Regions from separate parts of the Brevibacillus sp. WF146 genome, predicted to be linked through region 2. Evidence: predicted binding sites of a transcription regulator. Region 2 holds the regulator's gene; each other region holds the start of a gene.
The links. Region 2 encodes LexA, which represses DNA repair genes until DNA is damaged. Its sites were predicted from a motif close to CGAACATATGTTCG; they were not measured.
Positions count from the first base shown of each region.

Region 1: A6764_RS08930 (DNA polymerase IV) is a predicted target of LexA. The motif match lies at 2,119-2,132, and genes of this name have one in related genera.
Region 3: A6764_RS01335 (ImmA/IrrE family metallo-endopeptidase) is a predicted target of LexA. The motif match lies at 2,653-2,666, and genes of this name have one in related genera.
Region 4: uvrB (excinuclease ABC subunit UvrB) is a predicted target of LexA. The motif match lies at 2,331-2,344, and genes of this name have one in related genera.

Region 1 is NZ_CP109943.1:1,812,102-1,816,629, forward strand. Features, by position in the region: gene A6764_RS08920 (cadherin-like beta sandwich domain-containing protein) at 1-751, opposite strand, end outside; gene A6764_RS22380 (hypothetical protein) at 1,791-2,030, opposite strand; gene A6764_RS08930 (DNA polymerase IV) at 2,189-3,430, shown strand; gene A6764_RS08935 (YhjD family protein) at 3,427-3,870, shown strand; gene A6764_RS08940 (YolD-like family protein) at 3,867-4,217, shown strand; gene A6764_RS08945 (hypothetical protein) at 4,284-4,406, shown strand.
Region 2 is NZ_CP109943.1:2,290,554-2,295,081, reverse strand. Features, by position in the region: gene A6764_RS11365 (HelD family protein) at 1-717, opposite strand, end outside; gene crcB (fluoride efflux transporter CrcB) at 751-1,116, opposite strand; gene A6764_RS11355 (DUF896 domain-containing protein) at 1,207-1,404, opposite strand; gene A6764_RS11350 (cell division suppressor protein YneA) at 1,509-1,847, opposite strand; gene lexA (transcriptional repressor LexA) at 2,005-2,628, shown strand; gene A6764_RS11340 (DUF456 domain-containing protein) at 2,758-3,246, opposite strand; gene A6764_RS11335 (DUF4269 domain-containing protein) at 3,455-4,024, shown strand; gene glnA (type I glutamate--ammonia ligase) at 4,067-4,528, opposite strand, start outside.
Region 3 is NZ_CP109943.1:222,847-227,374, forward strand. Features, by position in the region: gene nagE (N-acetylglucosamine-specific PTS transporter subunit IIBC) at 1-484, shown strand, start outside; gene A6764_RS01315 (DUF7916 family protein) at 599-1,516, shown strand; gene A6764_RS01320 (hypothetical protein) at 1,583-1,777, opposite strand; gene A6764_RS01325 (helix-turn-helix domain-containing protein) at 1,840-2,058, opposite strand; gene A6764_RS01330 (helix-turn-helix domain-containing protein) at 2,225-2,578, shown strand; gene A6764_RS01335 (ImmA/IrrE family metallo-endopeptidase) at 2,689-3,225, shown strand; gene A6764_RS01340 (winged helix-turn-helix transcriptional regulator) at 3,360-3,692, opposite strand; gene A6764_RS01345 (hypothetical protein) at 3,778-3,927, shown strand; gene A6764_RS01350 (hypothetical protein) at 3,935-4,087, shown strand; gene pdaA (delta-lactam-biosynthetic de-N-acetylase) at 4,293-4,528, shown strand, end outside.
Region 4 is NZ_CP109943.1:694,795-699,322, forward strand. Features, by position in the region: gene A6764_RS03415 (YcdB/YcdC domain-containing protein) at 1-1,221, shown strand, start outside; gene A6764_RS03420 (flagellar hook assembly protein FlgD) at 1,309-2,241, opposite strand; gene uvrB (excinuclease ABC subunit UvrB) at 2,416-4,392, shown strand; gene uvrA (excinuclease ABC subunit UvrA) at 4,409-4,528, shown strand, end outside.

The DNA.
Region 1 (4,528 bases), 480 kb from region 2:
TGGTCGCGTGCACCTTGTACCCCCTGGAGTGGGCCCAGGAGACGAACGCCCGCACCTTCTCGGGCGCTTCCCGCATCACGTGCGTTCCGTACAATTGGTCGATGCCGAGGTAAAACGTCGTGACGGGATCCGACTGGAAGGTGGCGGTGTCCTGCGCCAGGGCGTCCAGCACCTCCTTGGAGCCGTCGTTGTAAAACAGGTTGTACGACGCTTTTTCCCAGATCCAGATGGCCCGGTCCTGCGGTTCCACGGTGACGGGTTCGGCTGCGGCGCCGCCAAGGCGGACGTACGTGGTCAGGCTGGTGCCGACATTTCCCCGGCGGTCGCTGGCCCGCGCTTCGATCCGGCTCGTTCCGGAGGCTCCGGCCGGCGGCTTCCAGAGGTACTTGTAGCGGCCGCTGGAACCGTCTGCCTTGGCCTTGAGCCATTTCCCTCCGTCGATCCTCACTTCCACGGAGGAGAGCGGGTTTTTCGCCTGCACCGACATTTCGATCATCACCGCCCCGTCCACCTGTGTGCCATCCGCCGGGCTGTCGATGGTGACGACCGGTTTGCTGGCCGCGGGATTCTCCACCTGCAGCGTGACAAATGGGGACCAGACCCCGTAGCGGGTCCCCGCGTCCCAGCCTTTCACGGCGATCTCGACGGGTCCGTCGTACCGGCTGGCGTCGATGTCGCAGTACCACGTGCCGGATCCGTCTCCGTCAGGATCGTCCGTGTGAACGTCTGCGAGTGTCTCGGCGTTGATCACGAGCATTAGCTCGTACGACCGTGATAGGTAAGGGTGCGTCCTCGCCTGCGCGGGGTGCGCATCGTGCGGATCCCCTTTTCCCCCACGTCACACCGTGCATGCGGCTTTCACCGCACACGGCGTTCCGCCATGTTCTCCCCAGCGGAGCGCATGGCTATGCCCCTTCGCTCCACAGGCATTACCCTGCTTCCTCGCTACTACGGGCTGCTGTCCTTCGGATGCAACGGCCATTTCCTGCCGTTTCGAAGCATCGCGGTTTGCCCCGCTTGGCATCTTCGTCCGAAGTTCCGACGTTCCCTGTACCCTAGCCTTGCATCTGCTGCCGTAGCCCTCCTCTCTGACCCGTCAGCCGTTCACCCGCCCGCAGTCGGATGGACGGGGGAACTCCATTCCCTTACCGGAGTGGAACAGAAGGAACGCGGACGAAGTTCCTTCCGCGACTGCCCCGCGCGACGCGGGGAGGAGGGGACTCGCCATGTCCCCGCCGGACGGGTCGTTCTTCCGAGGATTCGTGCCAACGCCGAGGCGTTCTCCTGGGCATAGCAGCTTTATGGCCCCCCGGCACCTTTGTCCGAAGCAAAGACGCCGCGCTTCACCGAGCTTCATACGCGTCCGAGGCAAATCGGCCGCGCATGTCGGAGGATCAGGCAGGAATGCCGACTTTCATTCCGGGCGGGCACTTCCCCCGCCGAATCGGATACAGAGTTAGACTCCCGAAGCGGGGAGCCCCCTGGTTTTGCCGCCCATTTCTAAGCGGATTGTCCAGGAACGTCGCGCACCGTCCACGTATGTGCCGGACACCCGGATGGTTCCCGCTTTGATTTGGTCTCCGTTCGCGTGCGAGTCGATCGTGATCGAGGCTTGGGCATGAGCGGGCGGAGGAGCGCTGAAAAAGGGAAACAAGGCCAACAGGGAAACGAGAAAAACACGGGCGAAAGGAGGCAAACCTGCGGTCATCCTGATGTGTCGCAACGTCATGTCAACTCCTTTCTGGATGTGCTGCGCGACCAAGGACGGGCCAAAGCCAAAGCCTTGATCGTTACCAACATTGTAATGTTTCAGAACGATTTTCAGTACGGCTTTTCACGTCTCTTTTGCGCCTGTAATTCCCGTTTGTCCGGCAAGGAGCGAAGGGCGGATGGTGAGCCTGCTGTTCCTCAAACGCCCAGCGCTTGACCTGCCGCAGGACCCGGCGGCCGTATCTTTTCCCTTTCGCGGAGATCGTAATGCGCATCAGCTCGATGCTGCCGTGCAGGTTGGTCAGCCCGGCGATGATCACGTAGCCGACCGCTCTGCCGCTCTGCCGTTCGGCAGAAAGCGGAAGAAAAAATTACCAGCGCTTTTTTTGCAAGCAGGGAGTATAAAACCGAACATATGTTTGCTATACTAAGAACAGATTTAAGATGAGAACAAATGTTCCTGTTGGGGGTGAGCATCATGACCAAGGACAGCAAGCGGATCATCTTCCTGGCTGACATGCAGAGCTTTTACGCCAGTATTGAAAAGGCGGCCCATCCGCAGCTGCGGGACAAACCGGTCGTCGTGGCCGGCGATCCCGAACGGCGCAGCGGCGTGGTTCTGGCCGCCTGCCCGATTGCCAAGTCGTACGGTGTCACCACGGCGGAGGCGCTGTGGCAGGCGCAGCAAAAGTGCCGGCATCTGGTGGTCGTTCGCCCGCGGATGGAGACGTACCTCCGCGTCTCCGTGCAGATTACCCGCATCTTTGAGTCGTTTACCGATCTGGTGGAGCCGTATTCCATCGACGAGCAGTTTCTGGACGTGACGGGAAGCGTCCGGCTGTTCGGCGACCCCTGGCGGATGGCCGAGGAAATCCGCCGCCGCGTCCGGCTGGAGACGGGGATTAACTCCCGGATCGGCATCGGGGAGAACAAGGTGCTCGCCAAGATGGCCTGCGACAACTTCGCCAAAAAGCGGGAGGAGGGGATCTTTTGGCTGAAGCGGGAAGAGCTGGCCGACACGCTCTGGAAGCTGCCGATCGAAAAGCTGTTCGGGGTGGGCTCGCGGATGAAGCGCCACTTTCACCGCATGGGCATCTACCAGATCGGGCAGCTCGCCCGCATGTCTCCGGCGGTGCTCGCCCGCCGCTGGGGCGTAAACGGCGAGGTGCTTTGGCGCACGGCTCACGGCCTGGACAATTCGCCGGTGTCGCTTCAGACCCACGAGACGCAAAAGGGCATCGGCCATCACATGACGCTGCCGCGCGACTATCACACCGCCGCCGAGATCAAGGTGGTGCTCCTGGAGCTGTGCGAGGAGGTATGCCGCCGGGCGCGGAGCAAGCGGCTGATGGGATCGGTCGTCTCGGTCGGATGCCGCGGGGCCGATTTTGATGCCCCTGCCGGCTTTGGGCGGCAGTTGAAGCTGCCGGAGCCGACCCATGACGCGATGACGCTGTACGAAGCGGCCTGCCGCCTGTTTGACCGGCACTGGCAGCAGACGCCGGTGCGCAGCGTCGGTGTCAGCCTGGAACAGTTGGTGCCCGACAATGTGGTTCAGCTCAACCTGTTTACCGACACGCACAGGCAGCGTTCGCTCGCCCGCGCCATGGACGACATCCGCGCCCGCTACGGACAGGATGCCATTTTGCGGGCCGTTTCCCTGCTGGGAGCGGGGCAGGCGCGGGAGCGTGCCCGCAAGATCGGGGGGCACTACAAGTGACGGAGCGGGACGGGCAGGCGGCGGAGGGAGAACAGGAACTGCTGCGCCTGTACATCCTGTTCGGTTTGCTGTTTCGCGCCGCCATGGCGGATTGGGGGCGGGTGCGGCAGGTTCCCTTGAAGCTGTCGTACCACTGGTTTTTCGAGGAACTGTCCCGCTGGGCGGAGCGGCAGCATCACAGACTGCGCCGCCATTTGCGGCAGCGGGGATGCGTCCTGCTGAGCGCCCGCCGGGAGCGAGGCGTCTACGTGGTGCAGTACCGGCAGCGCGGGTACGTGCGGGAGGCGGTCTACTCCATTGAGGTGCTGCGCGCCGAATGCCAGGAACTGGCCCGGCTGTGGATCATGCGGCAGCAAGCCCCCCGCCAGGACCCGGGCGCGATGGTGCCGGAACGTCATGCGCGGGGGATCGGCCGCGAAGAAGGAGAGAAGGCAACATGAGGGAAAAACGCGTGTCGAAGAAGGACAATTTGTTTGCGGCCAGCCGTTTTGTGCTGCCCGAGCATCGGGAGATGTACCTGCGGATCAAGGCGGAAGAGCGACGCTACATCCCCCCGGAACTGGACGAGGAACAACTGGCGGCCGTGAGCGAGCGGATCTGGGAAGCGTTCCAGACGGGCGGCGTCGTGAGCCTGACCTACTACGACGGCGAGGCGGCCCGCCGCCTGAGCGGCCGGGTGGTTCACATCGATCCGGCCAGCCGGCAGTTGAAGCTGAAGAGCGGGGAGAAGACGCTGCGGATTCCGTTTGCCCGCCTGCTGGACGCGGAACTGACAGCAATCTCCTGAGCGGAGGGGACATGGCCGGCCGGCCGGCGGGGCACCCTTTGGATAAAACCAAAGGAGGCGTTCGGCGTGAGCCAGCGATACGCTTACGTCAACGATCCGCTGTCCGGCGACAAGCAGCGGCGCGTCTCCCACCAGGCCCTGAAAAGAAGCTGGGAAGCCCTGGGGAGACAGGCCATTACCTATCGCTAGCAGCACGGGCAGCCAGGAAAAGGCAAGCCGCAAAAAACAGCGTGGCACGGTGAAATGCCGTGCGCGGTGGTGACGTGCTGTTCCTGAAACGGCAGGCGGGGAAAATCAGCATTTTTTCGCCG
Region 2 (4,528 bases):
CGAGTCCTGGTAGTTGTAAATCAGGTAGGAGAGGCGGTGCAGCGCGATAGTGGTCTTCCCGCTCCCGGCCACCCCTTGGACGACGATGGGACGGTCTTTGTCCGCCCGAATGATGTCGTTTTGTTCGGCCTGGATGGTCGCCACGATGTCCTTCAGCCGGCTGTCGTTTGTCTGGTTCAGATTGGCGGCGAGAAACTCATCGATAAACCCTTCCTGGAGAAATTCGTCGGGATGGCCCATTTCCCGGTGGATCGTCTCCTTGACCGCCCCGTCGTAGATTCCGGTAATCTTCCCCTTTTCGATGGCAAAGTTCCGCTTCAGGCGAACTTCTCCGCGGACGATGCCCTTGTCGGTCCGGTAGAAGGCGTCCTTGCTCTCGCCGCTGTAGTAGAGGCCGGCAATCGGAGCGCGCCAGTCCACGACCAGCGCATCAAACGTATCGCTCCGGACGATCCCGCGCTTGCCGATATAGACGATGTCCAGCTCGTACGTCTCGTCCTTGAGAAAGTCCACCCGGCCGAAGTACGGTTTGTCCTTCCCTTGGTCTTCCAGATACCGCAGTTCCTTGGCCTTTTTGTAAGCGACCACCTGCTTCACGTAGTCGTCGGTCACTTCCCGAACTTCTTCGCGCAGCATCTCGATCTCCCGTTCGATGGCGGACACCGTTTCATCCAGCCGTTTTTGTTCCCGTTCGTAATCCGGATGCCGAATCGTCACGTCCATCCTCCTTTCGCTTCGAACGCGGCTGGCTCAGCCCACATGCCGGCCCAGCCAGACCCCGGCTCCGCAGGCCAACAGGCCAATGCCTGCGCTGAGCAGCACATACGCCAATCCGCGTCCGATGTTCCCGTCTCCGAAAAAGGTGACCACCTCCAGAGAAAAGGTGGAAAAGGTCGTAAAGCCGCCCAACAGCCCGGTGGTGAAGAGCAGGTACAGCTCCGGTGAGAGAAACCCCCGCTCCTTTCCCCAGGCGTATAAGAGCCCGATGCAAAACGAACCCACAACGTTGGCCGCCCACGTACCTGCCGGCCAGCCCGGCTGGTTCATCACCAAGCCCAATCCGTACCGCATGATTGATCCCACGGCGCCGCCCACTGCGACAACCAGCCACGACATGCGCATTCCTCCCTGTTCGGCCCATATCGTCGTAGAAAAAGACATCCAAGCGTCATGCGTGGATGCCTTCCTGTGCCAGTACACGTTATCTTAATGTTTGGGACCGTTGTCTTCAAGATCTTCCACATAGCGGATCGATTCCAGGTTGGCCCGCAGGGACGCCTTGACAGCATCGATGTACTTGCGCCGCAGCGCCTGCTGCTCCTGTTTTTCTTCGTCGGTCAGGCCCTCTTCGCGGGATTTCTTGGCCAACTCGTTGATCCGTTTGATTTCCGCGTCGGTTACCACAGCCTCTCCCCCTACTCTCGGTAATGCCGCTCTATTATAACACATCGGCGGCACAACGCAAACGAAAGGAAAACTTGGGCCTGCTCCGCTGCCTGCGCTGCCGTCTACTCTCCGACGGGAACAGCCAGGCGCTGTCCGGGGTAAATGTTGGAGTTGTCCAGCCGGTTCATCTTTTTGATCGCGTACACCAGTTCACGCACTTCCATGCCGGCTTCGTCCTGGTACTGGACGGCAATTTTCCACAAGCTGTCCCCCGGCTGAACCGTCACTTCCTTCACGGGAACGACCGACGCCGACTCGGATGCGAACACAAGTTCTGTCAAGAAGTAAAAAAAGAGAGAGAATACCACGAAAAACACCAATGCTTGACCGCGTGTCACACCGATGCGGCTGCGGCGCTCCGGTTTTTTGGCAAAGCGGTTGTGTGCGGAAATTGCATGCATGATACCATCCCCCTGCAAACATACGTTCTATCGTCTTGTTCTCATCATAATGCGAACATGTGTTTTGTGTCAAGTTGAAATCGAACTTATGTTTGTCGAACGCAAGATCCCATGGTATAATATAGAAAACATGTTCGAGAAAACAGGGGTGTGGTCCATGTCCAAGCTATCCAATAGACAACAAGCCATTATCGACTTCATTCGCAAGGAAGTCCGCGACAAGGGGTATCCTCCGTCCGTTCGGGAAATCGGCGAGGCCGTCGGGCTGGCCTCCAGCTCCACCGTCCACGGTCACCTGGCCCGGCTGGAAAAGAAGGGGCTGATCCGGCGCGATCCCACCAAGCCGCGCGCGATTGAGCTGTTGACCGATGGCGACCGCTACCAGGAGGACTTCGAAGAATCCGTCGTTCGTGTGCCCGTCATCGGGAAGGTAACGGCAGGGCAGCCGATTACGGCGGTGGAACACGTCGAGGATTACTTTCCCCTGCCGGAGCACATCGTCACCTCGGACAAGGTGTACATGCTCCGCGTGTCGGGCGACAGCATGATCGAGGCGGGCATCCTCGACGGCGACTACGTCATCGTGCGCCAGCAAAACGTGGCCAACAACGGCGACATCGTCGTGGCCATGACCGATGAGGACGAAGCCACCGTCAAGCGCTTCTTCAAGGAAAAAAACCACTTCCGCCTGCAGCCGGAAAACTCCACGATGGAACCGATCATTCTGGACTCGGTCACGATTCTGGGGAAAGTGATCGGGGTGTACCGGTTGATTCACTAGCAAAAGGAGGAGCCCGTATCTTTCCCGACCGTAGGCGAAAGATACGGGCTCCTTTCTGTGTATCGTCGCGGTCAGACCGGAACGATCCGGGGCAGGGGTTGCATCCCGCTGCCCATTCGATTCACGGGCCTACAAGGCGGCGATGAAGAACCAAATGATCATCACGATTTGCAGGACGACCTTGACGACCGCGCTGCCGAGAAATCCGACAAGCGATCCCACGCCCGCCTTAACCGCCCGCTCGAGCGGTTGGTTGGAGACGAACAGCTCCACCAGCACCACAAACAGGAACGGCAGGATCAGCATCCCGAACGGCGGAAACAGGAAAATCCCGAGAAAAATGCCGACCGCCGCGGCAATCGACGACCACTTGGAACCGCCGTACCGCTTCACGAAGTACATATTGGTCAGCAAATCGGCTCCGTACAGCAGCACGCTCAGCACCGCCATCCCCCACCAGAACGACGCCGGCAGCCCGGCTCCCGGTTCGGCGAGGACAAAGTGGTACAGCAGGAACCCTGCCCACAGCAATATCGTATCCGGCAAAACCGGCAGAAAAATACCGGCGATGCTTGCGACAAACAACGCCACGATGACGATCCACAGCAGTATCTCCATCGGGTACACTCCTTTCTGTAAGGATATACGGATCAGGGCGCCATCCGTTGCATCATTCTTTTCATCCTTGTCCACATTGTTGCCTGATCAGCCCCGTCCGAACCCCGGCGGTACGGGCGGACGGCGCTGACAGAATCCAATTACGACGGCCGGGGGCATGACCGCGTCCTGTTTGTCAAAACGCTTCCCCCGCAGGAGGAAGACTGAGGTGAACAACTGGCACGACCTCACGTATCTGCAAGCGGGAACCCCCCGACAGCGCGCCGCCTGGGAGGCCATCCACCGCTTGGGCATCATGGAGCGGCTTCAGGCATACCAGCCGGTGCTGGCGGGAACGATTCCGCTGGACATCGACGTGGCGGACAGCGATCTGGACGTGATCTGCTGCGCGAGCGATTTGGACGCATTCGATCGCTTCGTTCGCGATGCGTTTGGCCGGCAGGACGGCTTTTCCCAGCAACGCTGTGACGTCAACGGCGTGCCGTCCAGCGTCACTTCCTTTTGGCACGGCGGATTTGCGTTCGAACTGTTCGCCCAGCCCGTACCCGCCGATCGGCAAAACGCCTACCGCCACATGGTGATGGAGGCCCGCCTGCTGGCCCTCTCCGGCGAACAGGCCAGAGAGGGTATCCGGGAGCTGAAGCGGAACGGAATGAAAACGGAGCCTGCGTTCGCCCGCTATTTCGGCATTCCCGGCGACGATCCCTATCAAGCCCTGCTGGAGTGGGAACGGTTCAGCGACGCGGAGCTGGCGGAACTCATACAAAAAAGAACCTGATGACGTCATCCGTCACCAGGTTCTTTTTTCGTTGTATGCCGATCAATAGGTGGTCATGTACTGTTCGCGCTCCCAATCGTGGACGCGGGTGCGGAACATATCCCATTCGATTTCTTTCGCCTCGATGAAGTGGATCAGGGCATGCTCGCCCAGCGCTTCGCAGATGACCGGATCGGCCTTCAGGCACTCGATCGCTTCCTTCAAGGTAGCCGGCAGGCTTTCGATGCCGGCAGCTTCGCGCTCTTCCTCGGTCATCACGTAGATGTTGCGATCCACCGCTGCGGGCAGCTCCATTTTGTTCTTGATGCCGTTCAGCCCTGCTTTCAGCATGACGGCGAGGGCCAGGTACGGGTTGGCAGCCGGGTCCGGGTTGCGCACTTCGATCCGCGTGCTCAAACCGCGGGAAGCCGGGATGCGTACCAGCGGCGAACGGTTTTTCGCCGACCAGGCCACGTAGCACGGCGCTTCATAGCCGGGCACCAGACGCTTGTAGGAGTTCACCAG
Region 3 (4,528 bases), 2.1 Mb from region 2:
GGGTATTTCCGGCTATGTTGTGTACGCCCTGGGCATCAAACACGGCTTTGGCTTCTCCGCGGGCCTCATCGATTATCTGGTCAACTTCCATCTGTCGACCAACGCGCTGCTGATCATTCCGGTCGGCCTGGCATTCGCCGCGGTTTACTACTTCCTGTTCCGCTTCCTGATCGTCAAGCTGAACCTGAAGACGCCGGGCCGCGAAGACGACGAAGAGGGGACGGCAGCCCAAGCGGCCGGCAGCGGCACGATGCAGGAAAAGGCGCAAAAAGTGCTGGCCCTCATCGGGGGCAAGGAAAACATCGTCAGCGTGGACGCGTGCATTACCCGCCTGCGGCTGGTCTTGAAGGATGACAAGGTCGTCAACGAAAAAGGCCTGCGCGATCTCGGGGCGGCCGGCGTAATGAAACTGGGGCAGGGCAGCGTACAGGTCGTCTTCGGTCCCCAGTCGGAAGCGCTGAAGGACGAAATCAAAAAGATGTAAGCCCCGTATCGACGCTCGCCAGACGACGATGCACTTTCCCACCCGGCCACGCCCTGCCGCGCCGGGTGGGCTGCTTTATGTCGGCACGACATTGTTGTCACAGGGAGGAAGACGATGAAACGATTGTTGGACTGCACTGCTTCCGATTTTTCGCAGATGACCGGGCAGGATTTGAAGCGGGCGATCAAGGCCTCGGAAGGGCGGGTGCTGGTGGCCGAGGTGATCTCCGCCGTCGCCCCGCTCTACCCCAGCGTCACCAACGCGGAACTGGCCGCCGCCTTTGGAGCCGACATGATCCTGCTCAATTTCTTTGACGTGTTTCAGCCACACGTGGAGGGACTGACCGCCTCCGCGCCCGATGAGACGGTACACGAGCTGAAACGGCTCATCGGACGTCCCGTCGGCCTCAATCTGGAACCGGTCGATCCACAGGCCAGACCGGCGGAACAACTGCTCACCCTGCCCCCAGGGCGGCTGGCCTCGGCGGAGACCTTTGCCGAGGCGAAACAGCTCGGATTTGACTTCCTCTGCCTGACCGGCAACCCCAAGACCGGAGTGACCAACCGGGAAATCGGGCAGGCGATCCGCACCGCCCGTGAAGTCATGGGCGAAGACATGTTGATCATGGCCGGGAAAATGCACGGCGCCGGCGTGGAAGGCGAAGCCGGCGGTGATTTGGTGGGAGAGCAGACGATCGTCGGGTTTATCGAAGCGGGGGCGGACATCATCCTGCTCCCCTCACCCGGTACCATTCCCGGCATCACGCTTGATGCGGCCAAAGCCATGGTCGATCGGGTCCACCGCCACGGCGCGCTGGCCCTGCTGGCCACCGGTACCAGCCAGGAAGGGGCGGACGAGGCGACCATTCGCCAGATCGCGCTGAACAGCAAAATGGCCGGGGCCGATCTGTATCACATCGGCGACGCTGGCTACACCGGCATCGCCATCCCGGAAAACATCATGCACTACTCCATCGCCGTACGCGGAAAACGGCATACCTATGTGCGGATGGCCGCATCGGTCCTGCGGTAACGCCAGGCAGCACAACGAAGCGGTTTCCCCGTGGGCACTTCCGTTCGGGGAAACCGCTTTTCTTCATCACGGCACCCGCCCGGCAAACGGGGCGGTCAGCGCCGCTTCGCTCTCCCTTTGCAGTTCCCGCTCAAACGACTCCAAGCGCCGGAGAAAATCCTGGCAGGCAGGAACGCTTTGGGGCTCCATCATCGCAAGCTCGTACGCCAGTGTCTTTTTCCAGATTTCCAACTGCCGTTTATTGGCTTCCCGGGCTTCCACCTCTTTCCCCCCCGACTGATCTCTCGCCGTATCGTTCTGTGGTCTGCTCGCCTCTTTGTTTGTCATATCAGCAAAATCAAACACTGAAACAAGTCGCGCAGTTCGCATTTCAGCTTTCTGGCCAATACCGGCAGATGGTTCGCCTTGAAGTCGTACTCGCCCTTTTCGTACTTCAGGTAGGTAGACGCGTTCTTGAAGCCCAGCGATTCCGCCATGTCCTGCAACGTGATCCCCGTTTCGAGCCGTCGTCTTGCGATGAACTCCAGGTTGACCCTGTCCAATCGGCATCCCCCTTTATTTGCCAAATCAGCAAATTCTTAACCATTATCATACCGTTTCAATTTTCACAAAGTCAACATGTTCTTTGTCAAATTAACAAAGTTGTGTTTTCCGTTATGGAAAATTGTTAGAATGATTATTGCCATAGCGGAAAGGTTGTGACGAATGATGTCAACAGTCGGTCAACGGATCAAATGGCTCCGGGAACAAAGGCGGTGGTCCCAAATCCAATTGGCCGAAAAATTGCAGATTCACAACACGGTGCTCTCGCGGATTGAGTCGGGTGAGAAAAAGAGCGTGGACAACCATCTGCTTTCGAAAGCTGCCGATGTGTTCAACGTCTCCGCCGATTTCCTCCTCGGCAAAACGGATGACCCGACACCGTCGTGGGGAACCCGGAAAAACCCGGAGGAGCATATTTCGTTCTTTGACTTGGAGGGATTGAGCCCATCCGAGATTGAAGAAGTGAAAAAGCACATCGACTATTTGCGGTGGAAAGCCCGACAGTCGGACAAACAATGACCGGCAGGGGCAGGACGTGCCATTCCGAACACCTGTCCCGTCCCGTGCACGGCATTTTCTTTTTGTCGCAAAACCGAACATATGTTCTTTTACAAAAAGGGGGAATGAACATGCTCCGCGATTACAAACAAACGGATCTGGAAAAATGGGTGGGCGCTTTTTATGCCGAACTGGGGATGCGGCATGCGGGAGATCTGCGCGAGGAAGCGGTCGCCGACGCCCTCGGCATTGATCTTGTGTACCGCCCTTGCCCGTCGATGCGGTACGAAGCCGGCCGCTACCGCTGCATCACGATCAATTCCGCCCTGCCCAGGCCGGTCCAGCGGGAACAGTTTTTTCATGAGCTGGGTCACATTTTGCGCGGTCACACCGGGAAACAGCTTGAGATGAGAAAATCGTTCCGCGACCTGCAGGAGGCTCAGGCTTCGCAGTTTCAACTTTACGCGGCCCTGCCGTTTTTCATGGTAGCCAAGTTGAGACTCACCGACTGCCAGACCCATCCGGCCTGCTTGCTGGCCCAGGAGTTTGGAGTGACCCGGCAGCTCGCCGAAAAACGGCTCGCCCAGATTCGCCGCCGCATCATCAGCGAACGCCTGCACCGCCAGTTTGTCGCCGGCCTCCACGGCAGGGGCCCGCGTCCCGCTTGATCCGCTCTGCCGCCGGAGCATGTTCGGAGCATGTCCGAAACATGTCCCGACAAGGAAAGCGTCCCCGCACGAAACGCGGTCCTTTCCAATAAATCAGCGCCGAACACATGTCCGGCGCTTTGTTTGTGGTCCGTTCAGTTGGCTGCTTCCTGATCCAGTTCGATCCACATTTGTGCCCATTTCTCGACGCCTTTGATGATCGGTTCCAGGGCGCGTCCTTTATCCGTAAGCGAATATTCCACCCTCACCGGAGCGGAATCCGTATAGACCTCCCGATGTACGAGTCCTTCCTTCTCCAAATCCTTCAGCCGTTCCGACAAAAGCCTGCCGCTGATCGGAAGCGCCTCTTCAATCGCACAAAAACGCTGCGGTCCCGAAAGAAGCTGGTGCAAGATCAGCCCTGTCCAACGCTTGCCAAGCAGATGCATGGCTTTTTCAAACTTCGGGCACAAAGAAGACTGCTTCATGGAAATCACCTCATTCTTCATTCAGTATACCGCTCTTTTTTACTTGCATCAAAACCTGGACTGTAACAATCAGGCGGAATGAGCCGTGCTGTCGATTCCCGTAATGGCGGGCATGACGTATGCCGTCCACGGCTGCAGCCCATTTCAAATGGGGCCGGAAAACGCGGCCATTCCCCCGCCCGTATGCCGCCTCCTGCAGATCGGCATGCTAGTGAATGGAATCGTCAGGAGGTGAGTGCTCCATGCCCGGCCAAAAGGACAGGGCCAAGGCCATTTTTGAAGTGGAAGACAAGGTTCCGGTCGGTTCCGTTGACAAGACCCGAGCCGGAACCCCCGATCGCTCCGAGCAGTATCCCATTCCGGCCCCTCGACCCGTTCCCTGGGAGGAGGTCTGAGGACGTCCGGCCTTCCCGGTCCATGCGGCAGGGGAAGGCCGTTTTGTTTGTGGCGTCGCGTTGTTTTTTTCCAAAAGAGCCTGGTCACGGTAGGTACATAACTTGCCAACGTTGTTGGGACAATATCGCTAGGAGAAAAAGGGAAGCCTATTGTCACAAAGGAGGGCGGGTTACCTTGAAGCGCTTCACCATTCTTTCCGCTGTCTTGCTGCTCGTTACCATCGTTACGGCACATGCGGCTGCCCATCCGGATACGGCGTACCATTTTGGCTTTAAAAAGAGCAGGGACGGCCAGCTTCCTTCCATCGACCAGGAAGGATTCAAGTCCGTTGTGGAGAAGCACGGGGCCATCTTTTTGGGGGATACGACCAAAAAAGAACTGTTTCTTACCTTTGACAACGGGTACGAAAACGGCTACACGGGGCAAATTTTGGACACGCT
Region 4 (4,528 bases), 1.6 Mb from region 2:
GGCGAACTAAGGACGGTCCGCTTCGTCCGCACCATCCGCAACATCTCGCTCGACGACGGCTATGATTGCTTCGTCACGGTCGACCAGTCCGGCCGGATTGTCGGGTTTCGCACCTTTGACGGCGCCCTTTATCAAAAATGGAGCCCGGCGTCGTTTCCTTCCGCGCAGCGGATCATGTCCCCCGCGACAGCCAAGCAGCGCTACGTCCAGAGTCATCCGCTGGAGCCCGTCTATCTGCTGCCGAGCCCATACGACGGCCGCACACCGGTCGAGGCCCGGCTGGTCTACGCGATCAGGGACGGCGTGGTGCGCGGCCCGCACTCCGGCAGCGCGCTGGATGCCGTGAAGGGGAGCCGGCTGGCGGCATCCCGTCAACAAGCGGAGGTTCGCACGCTGACCGTGACGGGAACAGGAGAAGCATGGACAGCGCGGACAGAAGCGGAAGCGCAGGAACTGGTCAGGCGGGCACTGGGGGCGGATGTGCAAAAGCTACCGGTGACCGTCTATACGGACGCGCGGGACAGCGGCGAGCAGCACCGCTTTTTTATCTGGGGGTTTTTTGACGAAGGCGTGGGCGACCGGGACAAAGCGTATGCCCTGGGCCAGTTTCCCCGCGACGTGAGCCCGGCGCTGCGCACCCACGTCCTGCTGGAAACGGACGCCGCGTCAGGCCGGCTCATCCGCGTCGTGCTGGACGATGGGCTGCACGGGGGGCGCCCAACGGACAAAAAACGGGATTGGGCGGCCGCCACTGCCCTGTTGGAGCGCCTGCTGCCGGCCGGTACCCACAAGCTGCGCGTGCAGGATACGGGAGGAGAAAACCGGACCTGGATCACCGCCGATCCGGTCGTCAACGGCATTCCCGTCTTTTGGGAGGACGAGCGGGAGGAAGAAGGTGCGTACACTATTTCCGTCAATCCGCTGGACGGTTCGATCCAGGAGGTGTCGTTCGCCCTGCCTGACTGGGCCGCCATCCGTTATCCCTCGCCCGCCGCGGCCGTCTCCGAACAGCAGGCGGTTCAGGCCCTGCTTGCCGCGTACCCGCTGGAGCTGGTGTACGTCCGCGGCGATCGGCCGCACACGGATGGGCAGACCTGGCAGCTTGCCTACGATCTCTCGTTCCGGCAGTCGCGTTCCCACTGCTTTTGCGGCGTGGAAGTGAAGGTGGACCTGACCGTTTATGTGGATGGACATACCGGAACCGTCGTCGTCCGTGAATGAAACGCGCCCGCGAAAGCCAAACAGCCGCACCTGCCTGTTCGGCCGGTACGGCTGTTTTTTTGTCTTGTGTGAGGGCTCGCGCTAGGGTTATTGCGCAGTTGCTTCGAACCCGACAATCTGGCTCAGCTTCACCTTTTTGTCGTCTTCCAGGACAAACTCCACCATGCCGTTCTTCATGCTGACCGCCTTGATCACGCCGGTGCTTTCGGTGGTGGACGTGGTGCCGTCCGGGTTGGTGGCCGTCTCGGTGTAGGTGATCGTGTAGCCGATCATCTGGGCGTACTGGAGTGTGTTGTTCATCGGCAGGTTGTCCGGCTTCACCGACATGCCGGTCACGTCTTCCAGCTTGATGGTCTTGCCGTTGTCCAACTGGAATTCCACTTTGCCATCCTTCATCGTAAAGCCGACAATCACGCCGTTCTTGATCTCGTCAACGGTGGTGATGTCGTCCGTCGTATCCGGATTGCCGTCCTTGTCCACCTGCTGCGTCTCCTTGTAGGAGATCTGCTTGCCGATCATTTCCGCGTACTTCAGGCTGTTGTCCAGTTCGGTCCCGGTCATGCCCTTGGACTCCAGGCCGCTCACCCATTCGCGCGGGATCGGTGTCTGCTCGCCCGCGATCCGGAAGTAGATTTTGCCGTTATCCATGGAGACCGATTCGATGACGCCCGTCTTTTTCTCGTGTGTCACTTCGCCGGTCAGCTCGTCCACCTTCTGCAAATCGTAGGTGGCCGTCTTCCCGATCAGGCCCTCATACTCGCGCAGGGTGAGCATGCTGCTGTTGGATTGCTCCATCAGGTTGGCCATTTTCGTGATTTTTTCCACCATGGTCATGATGCTGGTCTGCTGGATAAACTGCGAGTTGTCCATCGGAGAGAGCGGGTCCTGGTTTTTCAACTGCTCCAGCAGCAGTTTCATAAAGGCGTTCTGGTCCATCTCGGTGGTAAACTCTTTTTTGCCCTTGTAGCTCCAACTGGGCTGTATGTAAGGATTGTTGGTAACGCTTCCTGTGTCTGCCATGGCGATCCTCCCTGACATGTCGGGTGTGTCGTTCACACATACGTAGAGACTCACTATCAGTATCGGCAGAAGCGGGCGGCGGGTGAAGACAAACATTTGTTCGAATTCCGGCTTATTTTTTGAACGATTGTGCTATAATGGAAAATGACATGTGACAAGGAGATGAACGAGGGAATGGACCGTTTTGAATTGGTATCGGAGTATCAGCCGTCCGGTGACCAGCCGACCGCCATTGCCGAACTGGTGGAGGGCGTGAAGGCGGGCAAGCGGCACCAGACGCTGCTGGGGGCGACCGGTACGGGAAAAACCTTTACGGCGGCGCAGGTGATCGCCCAGGTGAACAAGCCGACGCTGGTGATCGCCCACAACAAGACCTTGGCTGCGCAGTTGTGCGCCGAGTTCAAGGAGTTTTTCCCCAAAAACGCCGTCGAATACTTCGTCAGCTACTACGACTACTACCAACCGGAAGCGTACATTCCCCAATCGGATACCTATATCGAAAAAGACTCCAGCATCAACGACGAGATCGACAAGCTGCGCCACTCGGCCACCAGCGCCTTGTTCGAGCGGCGGGACGTGATCATCGTCGCGTCCGTCTCGTGCATTTACGGGTTGGGTTCCCCGGAAGAGTACCGGGAGCTTGTGCTGTCGCTGCGCGTCGGGATGGAGAAAAGCCGGGACGAGGTGCTGCACCGGCTGGTGGACATCCAGTACGACCGCAACGACATCAACTTCACCCGCGGGACCTTCCGCGTTCGCGGGGACGTCGTGGAGATCTTTCCCGCGTCCCACGGCGAACAGGCGATCCGCGTGGAGTTTTTCGGAGACGAGATCGAACGGATCACGGCGATTGACGTGGTGACCGGAGAGATTATCGGCCAGCGCGACCATGTCGCCATCTTCCCGGCATCCCACTACGTGACCCGCGAGGAGAAAATGAAGCGGGCCATCCAGAGCATTGAAGCGGAACTGGAAGAGCGGCTGGCCGAACTGCGCGCCGCGGGCAAGCTGCTGGAGGCGCAGCGCCTGGAGCAGCGCACCCGCTACGACATGGAAATGATGATGGAGATGGGCTTCTGCTCCGGCATCGAAAACTACTCCCGCCACCTGACGGGGCTGCCGCCGGGGCACCCGCCGTACACGCTGCTCGACTATTTTCCGAAAGACTTCCTCGTCATCATCGACGAGTCGCACATGACGTTGCCGCAGATTCGCGGGATGTACAACGGGGACCGGGCGCGCAAGGATGTCCTGGTCGAGCACGGCTTCCGTCTGCCGTCGGCGCGGGACAACCGGCCGCTCACCTTCGAAGAGTTTGAGTCCAAGGTGAATCAGGCGATCTACATCTCCGCCACGCCGGGGCCGTACGAGCTGGAGCACTGCCCGGTCGTGGTGCAGCAGGTGATTCGCCCCACCGGCCTGGTCGACCCGACCATTTCCGTGCGGCCGATCAAGGGGCAGATCGACGACCTGATCGGCGAGATTCGGGCCACGATCGCCAAGGATGAGCGCGTGCTGGTCACGACGCTGACGAAAAAGATGGCCGAGGACCTGACCGACTATCTGAAGGAAATCGGGATCAAGGTGCGCTACCTGCACTCCGACATCAAGACGATCGAGCGGATGCAGATCCTGCGCTCCCTGCGGCTGGGGGAATTTGACGTGCTGATCGGGATCAACCTCCTGCGGGAGGGGCTGGACCTGCCCGAAGTGTCGCTGGTGGCGATTCTCGACGCGGACAAGGAAGGGTTCCTCCGCAACGAGCGCTCGCTGATCCAGACGATCGGCCGGGCGGCCCGCAACGCCGAGGGACGCGTCATCATGTACGCCGACCGGATCACCGACTCCATGGCAGCGGCCATCCGGGAGACGGAGCGGCGCCGTTCCATCCAGATCGCGTACAATGAAAAGCACGGCATTACGCCGCAGACCGTGAAGAAAGCCGTCCGCGAAGTGATCGAGGCGACGCGGGTGGCGGAAGAGAAAGCCGAATACCTGCCGCACGCCGACTTCAAGAAGATGTCGAAGAAAGACCGCCTGGCCGTGATTGAACGGATGGAAGAAGAAATGAAGGAAGCGGCGCGCAACCTGATGTTTGAACGCGCGGCCGAACTGCGCGACTTGATACTGGAGCTGAAGGCGGAGCTCTAAGAAAAGAGGTATGTTCATGCCATTGGAACACATCGTGGTAAAAGGCGCTCGCGCCCACAACCTGAAAAACATCGACGTGGTCATCCCCCGGGACAAGTTCGTCGTGCTGACGGGACTCTCCGGTTCCGGGAAGTCG